DNA from 3 places in the Aquabacterium sp. T101 genome. Region 1 is predicted to be linked to each of the others. Evidence: predicted binding sites of a transcription regulator. Region 1 holds the regulator's gene; each other region holds the start of a gene.
What was found. Region 1 encodes HrcA, which represses chaperone genes, less so after heat shock. Its sites were predicted from a motif close to TTAGCACTCNNNNNNNNNGAGTGCTAA; they were not measured.

Region 1 (4,032 bases):
CCAGCGCGACCACAGCGCGGCCAGCGGCGCCGCGTCGACGCCCGCCTCGGCGTCGAGCAGCGCGCGCACCGCCGCGGGCCGGGTCAGGCTCTGCCAGGCGTGCTGACCGTGGATGTCCACCAGGGCGTCCGCCGCCTCGCGCAGCTGGGTCACGGTGGCCGGGCTGCCGTTGATCCAGGCGCGGCTCTTGCCCTGGGCGTCGATCGTGCGGCGCAGCAGCAGCGAGTCCGCGCTCGCATCGAAGCCGGCCTCGTCGAGCCAGCCCGCGAGGCCGGGCACCGGGTCGAACTCGGCCGCGATCTCGGTGCGCGCCGCGCCCTCGCGCACCACCAGCGCGTCGCCGCGGCTGCCCAGGGCGAGCTGCAGCGCGTCGACGAGGATCGACTTGCCCGCACCCGTCTCGCCGGTGAGCACCGAGAAGCCGGGGCCGAACTCGACCTCGAGCTGCGACACGATGACGAAGTCGCGCAGCGACAGGCGCCGGAGCACTTACACCACCCCTTCGTACCAACGCAGCTTGCGTCGCAGCGTGGCGTAGTAGCTCCAGCCCTTGGGGTGCAGGAAGCGCACCCGGTGCGCCGAGCGCTTCATGCGCACCTGGTCGCCGTGCAGCAGACTGGCCAGGCCCTGCATGTCGAAGTTGGCCGACGCGTCGCGGCCGGCCACCACGGTCAGGCGGATCTCCTCGCCGTCGGGCAGCACGATGGGGCGGTTGGACAGCGTGTGCGACGCGATCGGCACCAGCACCCAGCCGCCGATGCGCGGGTGCAGGATCGGCCCGCCGGCCGACAGCGCGTAGGCGGTGGACCCGGTGGGCGACGCCACGATCAGGCCGTCGGCGCGCATGTTGGCGACGAACTCGTCGCCGATGTCCACCCGCAGCTCGACCATGCCGGCGGTGGCGCCGCGGCTGACCACCACGTCGTTGAGCGACAGGCCGGTGAAGAAGCACTCGCCGTCGCGCCAGACACCGGCGTCGAGCATGGCGCGGTGCTCCTCCTCGTACTCGCCGCGCATCATCGGCCCCAGGGCGTCGCGGAAGCGGTCCACCGGGATGTCGGTGATGAAGCCCAGGCGCCCCTGGTTGATGCCCACAAGCGGGATGTCGAAGCGCGCCAGTTCGCGCGCAATGCCGAGCATGGTGCCGTCGCCGCCCACCACCACGGCCACGTCGCAGTGGCGGCCGAGATCGGCAGCGTCGAGGGCGTCGAAGCCGGCCAGGCCGGTGGCCTGCGCCGTGGCGCGCTCGAGCGACACGTCCAGGCCCTCGGCGGACAGGAACTGCGCCACCTCGTCGAGCAGCTCGCGCATGCCCTGGGCCTGCGGCTTGCCGACGACCGCGGCGTGACGGAAGCGCTGGTGCGGACGCTCTTTGCCCATGCGGCGGATGATAGGGCCGGCGCCGGCGCCCGAGGCGCGGTAAATTCAACTCCATGGACGATCGCGCCAAGTCCCTGCTGAAAACCCTGGTGGAGCTGTACATCGCCGAGGGCACCCCCGTGGGCTCGCGCACGCTGTCGCGTGCCTCGGGGCTGGAGCTGTCGCCGGCGACCATCCGCAACGTGATGGCCGACCTGGAGGAGATGGGCCTGATCGTCAGCCCGCACACCAGCGCCGGCCGCATCCCCACCGCCAAGGGCTACCGCGTCTTCGTCGACACCATGCTCACCGCGCGGCCGCTGGAATCGCTGCAGGCCCAGTTCGGTGCCGGCGCGCGCGAGCAGCTGCAGGCCGGCCAGCCCGGCCGCGTGATCGCCCATGCGGCGCAGATGCTGTCCAGCCTGTCGAGCTTCGTCGGCGTGGTCACCGCGCCGCGCAAGGCCAGCGTGTTCCACCACATCGAGTTCCTGCGCCTGTCCGAGCGCCGCGTGCTGCTGATCCTGGTGGCGCCGGACGGCGACGTGCAGAACCGCGTCATCGTCACCGCGCGCGACTACACCCAGTCCGAGCTGGTGGAGGCGGCCAACTTCGTCAACTCGCACTACGCCGGCCTGACCATCGACGCCGTGCGCGAGCGGCTGCAGCAGGAGGTGGAATCGCTGCGCACCGAGATCGCGTCGCTGATGCAGGCCGCGGTGCAGGCCGGTACCGAGGCGATGGCCGAGAGCGATCCGGTCGTGGTCAGCGGCGAGCGCAACCTGCTGGCGGTGCAGGACTTCGGTCAGGACCTCGGTTCGCTGCGCAAGCTGTTCGACCTGTTCGAGCAGAAGACCGAGCTGATGCGCCTGCTGGACGTGTCCAGTCGCGCCGAGGGCGTGCGCATCTACATCGGCGGCGAGTCCGGCGTGGTGCCCTACGAGGAGCTGTCCATCGTCAGCGCCCCCTACGAGGTGGACGGCCAGGTGGTCGGCACGCTGGGCGTCATCGGTCCCACGCGCATGCCCTACGACCGCATGATCCAGATCGTGGACATCACCTCCAAGCTGGTCAGCAACGCCCTCAGCGGCCAGCGCTGAACAGGATCTTCCCGGGGCCGCGTGCCTGCGCTGCCTAGAATGGCCTCGCGGGCCGTTAGCTCAGTCGGTCAGAGCAGAGGACTCATAATCCTTTGGTCGTTGGTTCGATCCCAACACGGCCTACCGCGCCTGCCCGGCTGCCCATGAAAGACAACCGCCTGCTGGAGATGCGCGTGTTCTGCGCCGTGGCGCAGACCGGCGGCTTCACCGCCGCGGCGCACCTGCTGGGCACCAGCCAGCCCTTCGTCAGCGAGACCGTCACCGCGCTGGAGCGCCGGCTCGGCGTCAAGCTGCTGCACCGGTCCACCCGCACCCAGCGCCTCACACCCGAGGGCGAGACCTTCCTCGCGTCGTGCCGCCGCCTGATCGACGAGGTGGACTCGGCCGAGGCCGCGCTGCGCTCGGGCGAGCCGTCGGGCGAACTGCGTGTGACCGCGCCGCGCGCCTTCGGCACCGACCAGGTGCTGCCGCGGCTGCCGGCGTTCCTGGCAGCGCATCCGCGCATCGCGTTGCGGCTGTCGCTGTCCGACGCCACGGCCAACCTGCTGGAAGACCACTTCGACGTCGCGGTGCGCATGGGCCGCCTGGCGCCGTCGTCGCTGAGGAGCCGCACGTTGTGCCGCCTGCAGCGGGTGGTGGTGGCGTCGCCGGCCTACGTGGCCGCGCACGGCGAGCCGGCCACGCCGCAGGACCTGGCCGGCCGCGAGTGCCTGCTCTGGGACGGCCCGCTCGACCACCTGAACCGCTGGCCCTTCGTGGTCGACGGCCGTCCGCTGGAGCTGCCGGTGCAGGGGCGCCTGCGCAGCAACGACGGCACCGTCCTCTACCAGATGTGCATCGCCGGCCTGGGCATCATGCGGCTGGCCGAGCACCTGGCGCTGCCGGCCATCCGGCGCGGCGCCCTGGTGCCGCTGCTGGTGCCTTTCCAGGCCCGCGACGACACGGCGATCCACGCGGTGTTCCTGCCCGAGCGCGAGCCGGTGCCGCGGGTGCGCGCCTTCGTCGACTACCTCGGGTCGGTGTTCGCCACGCCGCCATGGACCGTGCCCTGAGCCCGGCGCCGACCTGGGCCCGCGCCGCGGCGATCCATTGCCGCGGGCGATAGCAGCTATCGCGCAGGCGGGCTTGGCGGGCGCGCCCGCCAAGCCTAGATTCGCGGTTTTCGACTTCCCGCCGAAGGCCCGCGCCATGCAGGACACCCTTGCCCGCCCCGCCACGACGCCCGCAGCCGCCCCGGCGCGCAAGCGCGAGTCGGTCTACCAGCCCACGCAGGAGGGGCTGAAGTTCCCCGAACTGCCCAGCTTCGCCACGCCCGCCGAGGAGCGGCGCCACCGCAAGGAGCGCCTGGCCGCGTCCTGCCGGGCCTTCGCGCTGCAGGGCTTCGACTACGGCTTCGCCGGCCACCTGACCGTGCGCGACCCGGAGCACCCGGAGCTGTACTGGACCAACCCGATGTGCGTCCACTTCTCCAACGTCAAGGTCAGCAACCTGATCCTGGTGGACCATGCCGGCAAGGTGGTCGAGGGCGAATACGCGGTCAACCGCGCCGGATTCGTGCTGCACGCGGCGGTGCACG
Region 2 (4,032 bases), on a different contig from region 1:
AGTCCCGAGAAGCTGCTGCAGGCGGTCAGGTCGCGCCAGCCGACCTATCTGCAGATGTGCCTGCTGGACAACGAGGCGCCGGCCGCCTCGCGCGTGCTGGCCGGGTCCGAGGGCTGCCTGGAGGTCGATACGGCGGCCGCCCTGCACGTGTCGCCCCTGCCGTTCGGCGGACGCCAGTGGGACCTGCGGATCTACGCCGAGTCGCTGCCGGTCACCGGCCTGGGTCGGGCCTGGCCGTTTGCGCTGATCGGCCTGGCCGGGTCGTCGCTGCTGGGCGCGCTGCTGCTGGTGATCACCGGCCGCGCACGGCGCATCGAGGCCGGCGTGGCCGAACGCACGGCCGAGCTGCAGCAACGCACCGCCGAGCTTCAGTCCGAGGTGGCGCAACGCCAGCGCACCGCCAGCGCGTTGCGCGAGAGCCAGCAGCGCCTGCGCAACATCCTCGACCACGCGCCCATCGGCGTGGCCTATACCGACACCGAGGGCCGCATTCGCGAGGCCAACCCGCACCTTCGCGAGCTGCTGGGCATCACCGGCGAGCGCCTGACCGGCACGCCGATCGCCAGCCTGCTGCACCCCGACGACCGCGATGCCGAAGCGCAGGCCCGTGCCCGCCTGCTGGCCGGCGAGGTGCCGATGGCGCACTGGCACCTGCGCTGCATCGCGGCCGGCGGCGCAACGATCTACACCCGGGCCAGCGTGTCGGTGCTGCGCAGCTCCGGCCGCAACGGCCCGTCCGAGGCACGGCGCATGGTGTGGGTGATCGAGGACATCACCGAGCATCTGGCGCTGGAAGAAGCCCAGCGCGCGCGCAAGGGCGCCGAGGCGGCCAACCGCGCCAAGAGCGAGTTCCTGTCCCGCATGAGCCACGAGCTGCGCACGCCGCTGAATGCGATGCTGGGCTTCGCGCAGCTGCTCGAGCTGGACCGCAAGCAGCCGCTGGCGCCGCACCAGCTCGAGTGGACCGCGCAGATGCGGCAGGCCGGCTGGCACCTGCTGCACATGATCAACGACACGCTGGACCTGTCGCGCATCGAGTCCGGCCACGTCGACCTGCAGCTGCGCACGCTGGACCTCGCCGAACTGGTCGAGGGCGCCCGCACGCTGCTGGCGCACAACGCCCTGCAGCGCCGGGTGACGGTGGAGGTGCACCTGGGGGTGGGGGCGCGGGCCGTGATCGGCGATGCGACCCGCGTCAAGCAGGTGCTGACGAACCTGCTGTCCAACGCGGTCAAGTACAACGTGGAGGGCGGCCAGGTCATCGTGACCAGCCGCCTAGCCGGCGACGGGCGCGTGGCGGTCGACGTGATCGACACCGGCCCCGGCATGAGCGAGGCGCAGCTGACCCAGCTGTTCCAGCCCTTCAACCGCCTCGGGCGTGAGGCCGGGCCGATCGAGGGCACCGGCATCGGCCTGGTGATCAGCCTGAAGCTGGCCGAGCTGATGGGCGGCCGGCTGCACGCCCGGTCCAGCCCCGGCATGGGATCCACCTTCACGCTGGAGCTGCCCCGGGCCGCCGTCGAGCCCACGCCAAGCCAGCTGATGGACGACACCGAGGTGGAGCCGGCCTCGTACCGGCGCCGGCTGATCCAGTACGTCGAGGACAACGAGACCAATGCCGAGGTCATGCGCGGCATCCTGGCGCTGCGCCCGCAGGTGGACCTGGAAGTCTCCACGCTGGGCCTGGAGGGCCTGGCCGCGATCCGGGCGCGCCGGCCGAGCCTGGTGCTGCTGGACATGCAGCTGCCCGACATCGACGGCCTGGAACTGCTGCGCCGGCTGCGCGCCGACGACGACACGGCCGACATCCCGGTCATCGTGGTGTCGGCCGACGCCACCGAGGCCCGGATCGCCGAGGCCATTGCCGCGGGTGCCACCCACTACCTGACCAAGCCGGTCAACGTGCCCGAGTTCCTGTCCGCCGTGGACTCGGTGCTCGAGGACCTCGACACGCACTTCGGCTGACCCAGGGCCGAAAGTTAGCGTGCGCACGCTACATCAAAACACGCTTCTGGCAAAGCGTCACACCCCGATCCAGCGCGAATCGGCGGCATAAGCACTCGTCGATCGAGAGTGCTAATATTTGGGAACCAGGCCCCATCGGGCCGCTCAAAGACGCCATGACCGCAACCTCTACCCCTGTGCCCATGTCGCAAACCCTGGCCCTGCGCAACCCGTGGGCCATGGTGCCGCCGATCGGCAACCTGGACGCCTACATCTCGGCCGTCAACCGGGTGCCGCTGCTGACGCCGCAGGAGGAATCCGACTACGCCCGCAAGCTGCGCGACAGCGGTGACATCGACGCCGCCGGCCGCCTGGTGCTGTCGCACCTGCGCCTGGTGGTGTCCGTGTCGCGCCAGTACCTCGGCTACGGCCTGCCCCATGCCGACCTGATCCAGGAAGGCAACGTCGGCCTGATGAAGGCCGTCAAGCGCTTCGACCCCGAGCAGGGCGTGCGCCTGGTGAGCTACGCGCTGCACTGGATCAAGGCCGAGATCCACGAGTACATCCTCAAGAACTGGCGCATCGTGCGCCTGGCCACCACCAAGGCGCAGCGCAAGCTGTTCTTCAACCTGCGCTCGATGAAGGCCAGCATGAAGGGCGAGGCCGCCGACGGCGACACGCACCGCAACACGCTGAGCGCGGCCGAGGCCGACACGGTGGCGCGGCAGCTCAACGTCAAGCGCGAGGAAGTGCTCGAGATGGAGACGCGCCTGGCCGGCGGCGACGTCGCGCTGGAGCCGCAGACCGACGACGATGGCGAGGAAAGCTACGCGCCGATCGCCTACCTGGCCGACGAGTCGAGCGAGCCCACCCGCGTGCTCGAGGCGCGCCATCGCGACCGGCTCTCCGGCGACGGCATCCTGCGCGCGCTGGACGTGCTGGACGCCCGCAGCCGCCGCATCGTCGAGGAGCGCTGGCTGAAGGTCAACGACGACGCCTCGGGCGGCATGACGCTGCACGAGCTGGCTGCCGAGTACGGCGTGAGCGCCGAGCGCATCCGCCAGATCGAGGTGGCGGCGATGAAGAAGATGCGCGGCGCGCTGGAAGCCCAGGCCGCCGCCTGACGGTGGCCCGGGCGGCGCGGCCGGTTCAGGCGCCGGCCAGCAGCTGCTTCACGTCCTGCAGCAGCGCGTCGGCGCCGCTGCCGTAGCGCGAGAAGATCCGGATCCGCCCCTGCGGGTCGAACACGTAGGCGCCGGCGGTGTGGTCGACGGTGTAGCTGCCGGGTGTCTTGCCGGGCACCTTGGCGAAATACACCTTGAACTCCTTGGCCGCGGCCTGCGTCTGCTCCAGGTCCGCGCGCAGCGCCACCACGTCGGGCCCGAAGGCGGCCACGTACTCCTTGAGCACCGCAGCCGTGTCGCGCTCCGGGTCGACGGTGACGAACACCGGCTGCACCCGCGCACCGTCGGCGCCCAGCTTCCGGCGCACGTCCGCCACCTCGGCCAGCGTCGCGGGGCAGACGTCCGGGCACTGGGCGAAGCCGAAGAACACGATCACGACCTTGCCCTTGAACTCGTCGAGGGTGCGCACCTTGCCGTCGATGTCGGGCAGCGCCAGCTGCCTGGCGTAGGCGGCGCCGGTGATGTCGATGCCGCGGAACGCCGGCTTCGACTCGCTGCAGGCGGCCAACAGCCCCAGGGCGGCGGTGGCGGCCAGGGCCAGGGTGCTACGGCGCTTCATGGCGTGCTCACAAGTAATGGTCCACCAGCAGGGCCGCGAACAGCAGCGCCAGGTACCAGATGGAGTAGCGGAAGGTGCGCCGGGCCAGGCCCTCGCTGTAGGCGCGCCAGAGACGGAACGCCAGCACCAGGAACCACGCCCCCAGCGCGACGGCCGCCGCCAGGTAGACGACGCCGCTCATGCCCTGGATGAAGGGCAGCAGCGACGCCGCGAACAGGACCAGCGTGTAGAGCAGGATCTGCAGCCGCGTGAAGTCGTTGCCGTGCGTCACCGGCAGCATCGGCAGGCCGGCGCGGGCGTAGTCGTCGGCGCGGTACAGGGCCAGGGCCCAGAAGTGCGGCGGCG
Region 3 (4,032 bases), 330 kb from region 1:
GCCCTGGCGTGGTGCGCCTTCGGCGCCACGCTGCTGGCGCTGGCGATGATCGACTGGGACACCACCCTGCTGCCGGACTCGCTGACGCTGCCGCTGCTGTGGGGCGGGCTGGTCGCGGCGGCGCTCGGCTGGACGCTGCCTCTGTCCGCTTCGCTGTGGGGTGCCGTGGCCGGCTACCTTTCACTGTGGACCGTCTACCAGCTGTTCAAGCTGGCCACGGGCAAGGAAGGCATGGGCCACGGCGACTTCAAGCTGCTGGCGGCCCTCGGTGCGTGGCTCGGCTGGCCGATGCTGGTGCCGATCGTCCTGGCGGCGTCGGCACTCGGTGCGGTGGTGGGCATCGCGATGAAGCTGGGCGGCAGCCTTCGCGAGGGCCGCTACGTGCCTTTCGGACCGTTCCTGGCGGGCGCCGGCATCGTGGTCATGCTGGCCGGCGCCGAGCGGGTGCTGGGCTGGCTGGGCTGGGCTTGACGGCCCCATGCGCATCGGCCTGACCGGCGGCATCGGCAGCGGCAAGAGCACCGTGGCCGCGATGCTGGCGGCCCATGGCGCCTGCCTGGTCGACACGGATGCCATCGCCAGGGCACTCACCGGCCCGGACGGCGCCGCCATGCCGGCACTGCGGGCGGAGTTCGGTGCCGGCGTGGCCCGGGCCGACGGCGCCCTCGACCGCGACGCGATGCGGCAGCTGGCCTTCGCCGACGGCAGCGCCCGCAGGCGGCTCGAGGCCGTGTTGCACCCGATGATCGGCGAGCAGGCCCTGCGCGAGGCCGCCGCCGCCGGCGCTCGGACCGTGGTGTTCGACGTGCCCCTGATGACCGCCTCGAGCGTATGGCGCCAGCGCGCCGACCGCGTGCTCGTGATCGACTGCAGCGAGGCGACGCAGCTCGCGCGCGTGATGCAGCGCCCGGGCTGGACCGAGGACACCGCGCGCCAGGCCATGGCCGCGCAGGCATCGCGCCCGGCGCGGCGTGCGATCGCCGACGCGGTGATCGACAACGACCATGCCGATCTGGCCCGGCTGCAGCGGCAGGTCGATGCCCTTTGGAGCCTGTGGAACAATCAGCCCTGATTTCCCGACAGGCCCGGCCCGGGCGGTCGTACCGCAGCACTGCGTCTTGGTCCGCTACGAATACCCGCTCAACGAAGGCATCCGCACCATGCTGCGGCTCGAACACCTGTTCGACCGCCTGGGGCATCTGATCGCCCGCGACGCGGCGCTCGACCACCACTTCGCGCTGGCCACGCTGTTCGAGATCGTCGACGTCGCCTCGCGTGCCGACCTCAAGAGCGACCTGCTCAAGGACCTCGAGCGCCACAAGCTGGCGTACCAGGGCTTCCGGGGCAACCCCGGCGTTTCGGAGGACGCGCTGGACGCGGTGCTGGGCCGCATCGACCATGCCTTCGGCGCGCTCAACGCGCTGCCGGGCAAGGCCGGCCACACGCTGACCACCAACGAGTTCCTGATGTCGATCCGCAGCCGGATCAGCATCCCCGGCGGCACCTGCGAGTTCGACCTGCCGGCCTACTACGCCTGGCAGCAGCACGACGCCACGCGCCGCCGCGCCGACCTGATGCAGTGGATCGGCACCGTGATGCCGCTGGCCGAGGCGCTGCAGGTGCTGCTGGGCCTGCTGCGCGACTCGGGCGCGCCGCAACGCGTCGTGGCCAAGGGGGGCCAGTACCAGCAGAGCCTGCCCCAGGGGCGGACCTTCCATCTGCTGCGCCTGCGCCTCGACGACACCCAGGGCCTGGTGCCGGAGATCTCCGGCCACCGCCTGATCGTGTCGGTGCGCCTGATGCGCCCCGACGCCGACGGCCGCCTCAAGCCGGTCACCGACGACCAGCCGATCGAACTCGCCATCTGTTCATGAGCGGTCCGCCGGAGCGTCGCATCGCCTGCCCGCGCTGCGGCTCGGCGACCGTGTTCGGCCCGTCCAACCGCTGGCGCCCCTTCTGCAGCGAGCGCTGCTCGGGCATCGACCTCGGTGCCTGGGCCAGCGAGGCCTACCGGGTGCCGACCGACCCCTCCCCCGGCGACGCGGTCGACACGCCACCGGCCGATACCCCGCGTCACTGACGCGGGCCTTGAAACCGCTTCGGCGAACCCTATAATCGGTCTGCTAGCACTCGCCGCCGGTGAGTGCTAACGACGCGCCCAAGGCGCCGTCAACCCGATGTGAATGTGCGCACACTTTTGTGGCCGCATTCTGCGATTCACACCGAGACCATCCTGGAGACCTGAACATGAAACTCCGTCCGTTGCACGATCGCGTGATCGTCAAGCGCCTCGAGAACGAAACCAAGACCGCCTCGGGCATCGTGATCCCCGACAACGCCGCCGAGAAGCCCGACCAGGGCGAAGTGCTGGCCGTCGGCCCGGGCAAGCGCAACGACAAGGGCGACTTCGTCGCCCTGAACATCAAGGTGGGCGACCGCGTGCTGTTCGGCAAGTACAGCGGCCAGACCGTCAAGGTCGACGGCGACGAGCTGCTCGTGATGCGCGAGGAAGACCTCTTCGCCGTCATCGAGTCCAAGTAAGCCCCCCGCAGCAACCGAACCCTAGGAGAGAACACAAATGGCAGCAAAAGACGTTGTCTTCGGCGGCGACGCCCGCGCCCGCATGGTCGAAGGCGTGAACATCCTGGCCAACGCGGTCAAGGTGACCCTGGGCCCGAAGGGCCGCAACGTGGTGCTTGAGCGCAGCTTCGGCGCCCCCACCGTCACCAAGGACGGTGTCTCGGTCGCCAAGGAGATCGAGCTCAAGGACAAGCTCATGAACATGGGCGCGCAGATGGTCAAGGAAGTCGCTTCCAAGACCAGCGACAACGCCGGTGACGGCACCACCACCGCCACGGTGCTGGCCCAGTCGATCGTGCGCGAGGGCATGAAGTACGTGGCCGCGGGCATGAACCCGATGGACCTCAAGCGCGGCATTGACAAGGCGGTCACCGCCATGGTCGAGCAGCTCAAGAAGTCGAGCAAGGCCACCACCACGAGCAAGGAAATCGCCCAGGTCGGCGCGATCTCCGCCAACAGCGACGAGTCGATCGGCAAGATCATCGCCGACGCGATGGACAAGGTCGGCAAGGAAGGCGTGATCACGGTCGAGGACGGCAAGTCGCTCGACAACGAGCTGGACGTCGTCGAAGGCATGCAGTTCGACCGCGGCTACCTGTCGCCCTACTTCATCAACAACCCCGAGAAGCAGGCCGCGATCCTCGACAACCCGTACGTGCTGCTGCACGACAAGAAGGTCAGCAACATCCGCGACCTGCTGCCCACGCTGGAGCAGGTGGCCAAGGCCGGCCGTCCGCTGCTGATCATCGCCGAGGAAGTCGAAGGCGAGGCGCTGGCCACCCTGGTGGTCAACACCATCCGCGGCATCCTGAAGGTCGTGGCCGTCAAGGCGCCGGGCTTCGGTGACCGCCGCAAGGCCATGCTCGAGGACATCGCCATCCTGACCGGCGGCAAGGTCATCGCCGAGGAAGTCGGCCTGACGCTGGAGAAGGTGACGCTGGCCGACCTGGGCCAGGCCAAGCGCGTCGAGGTGGCCAAGGAGAACACCACCATCATCGACGGCAACGGCGCCGCGGCCGACATCGAGGCCCGCGTCAAGCAGATCCGCATCCAGATCGAGGAAGCCACCAGCGACTACGACCGCGAGAAGCTCCAGGAGCGCGTGGCCAAGCTGGCCGGCGGCGTGGCCGTCATCAAGGTCGGTGCTGCCACCGAGGTCGAGATGAAGGAGAAGAAGGCCCGCGTCGAGGACGCCCTGCACGCCACCCGTGCCGCGGTCGAGGAAGGCATCGTCGCCGGCGGCGGCGTGGCCCTGCTGCGCGCCCGCCAGGCGGCCGGCACCATCAAGGGTGACAACCCCGACCAGGAAGCCGGCATCAAGATCGTGCTGCGCGCGGTCGAGCAGCCGCTGCGCGAGATCGTCGCCAATGCCGGCGACGAGCCGAGCGTGGTGCTGGCCAAGGTGCTCGAAGGCAAGGGCAACTTTGGCTACAACGCCGCCAACGCCAGCTA

Region 2: rpoH (RNA polymerase sigma factor RpoH) is a predicted target of HrcA. The motif match lies at 2,054-2,080, and genes of this name have one in related genera.
Region 3: groES (co-chaperone GroES) is a predicted target of HrcA. The motif match lies at 2,124-2,150, and genes of this name have one in related genera.

Annotation. Positions count from the first base shown of each region.
Region 1 covers NZ_JBXVVZ010000002.1:60,015-64,046, reverse strand. The annotation lists gene recN (DNA repair protein RecN) at 1-489, opposite strand, end outside; gene AC2EAQ_RS07375 (NAD kinase) at 490-1,380, opposite strand; gene hrcA (heat-inducible transcriptional repressor HrcA) at 1,434-2,456, shown strand; tRNA gene AC2EAQ_RS07365 (tRNA-Ile) at 2,506-2,579, shown strand; gene AC2EAQ_RS07360 (LysR family transcriptional regulator) at 2,600-3,508, shown strand; gene AC2EAQ_RS07355 (class II aldolase/adducin family protein) at 3,645-4,032, shown strand, end outside.
Region 2 covers NZ_JBXVVZ010000005.1:179,562-183,593, reverse strand. The annotation lists gene AC2EAQ_RS14400 (CHASE domain-containing protein) at 1-1,965, shown strand, start outside; gene rpoH (RNA polymerase sigma factor RpoH) at 2,148-3,068, shown strand; gene AC2EAQ_RS14390 (SCO family protein) at 3,094-3,687, opposite strand; gene cyoE (heme o synthase) at 3,695-4,032, opposite strand, start outside.
Region 3 covers NZ_JBXVVZ010000002.1:389,900-393,931, forward strand. The annotation lists gene AC2EAQ_RS08905 (prepilin peptidase) at 1-471, shown strand, start outside; gene coaE (dephospho-CoA kinase) at 479-1,072, shown strand; gene zapD (cell division protein ZapD) at 1,119-1,874, shown strand; gene AC2EAQ_RS08920 (DNA gyrase inhibitor YacG) at 1,871-2,080, shown strand; gene groES (co-chaperone GroES) at 2,248-2,541, shown strand; gene groL (chaperonin GroEL) at 2,579-4,032, shown strand, end outside.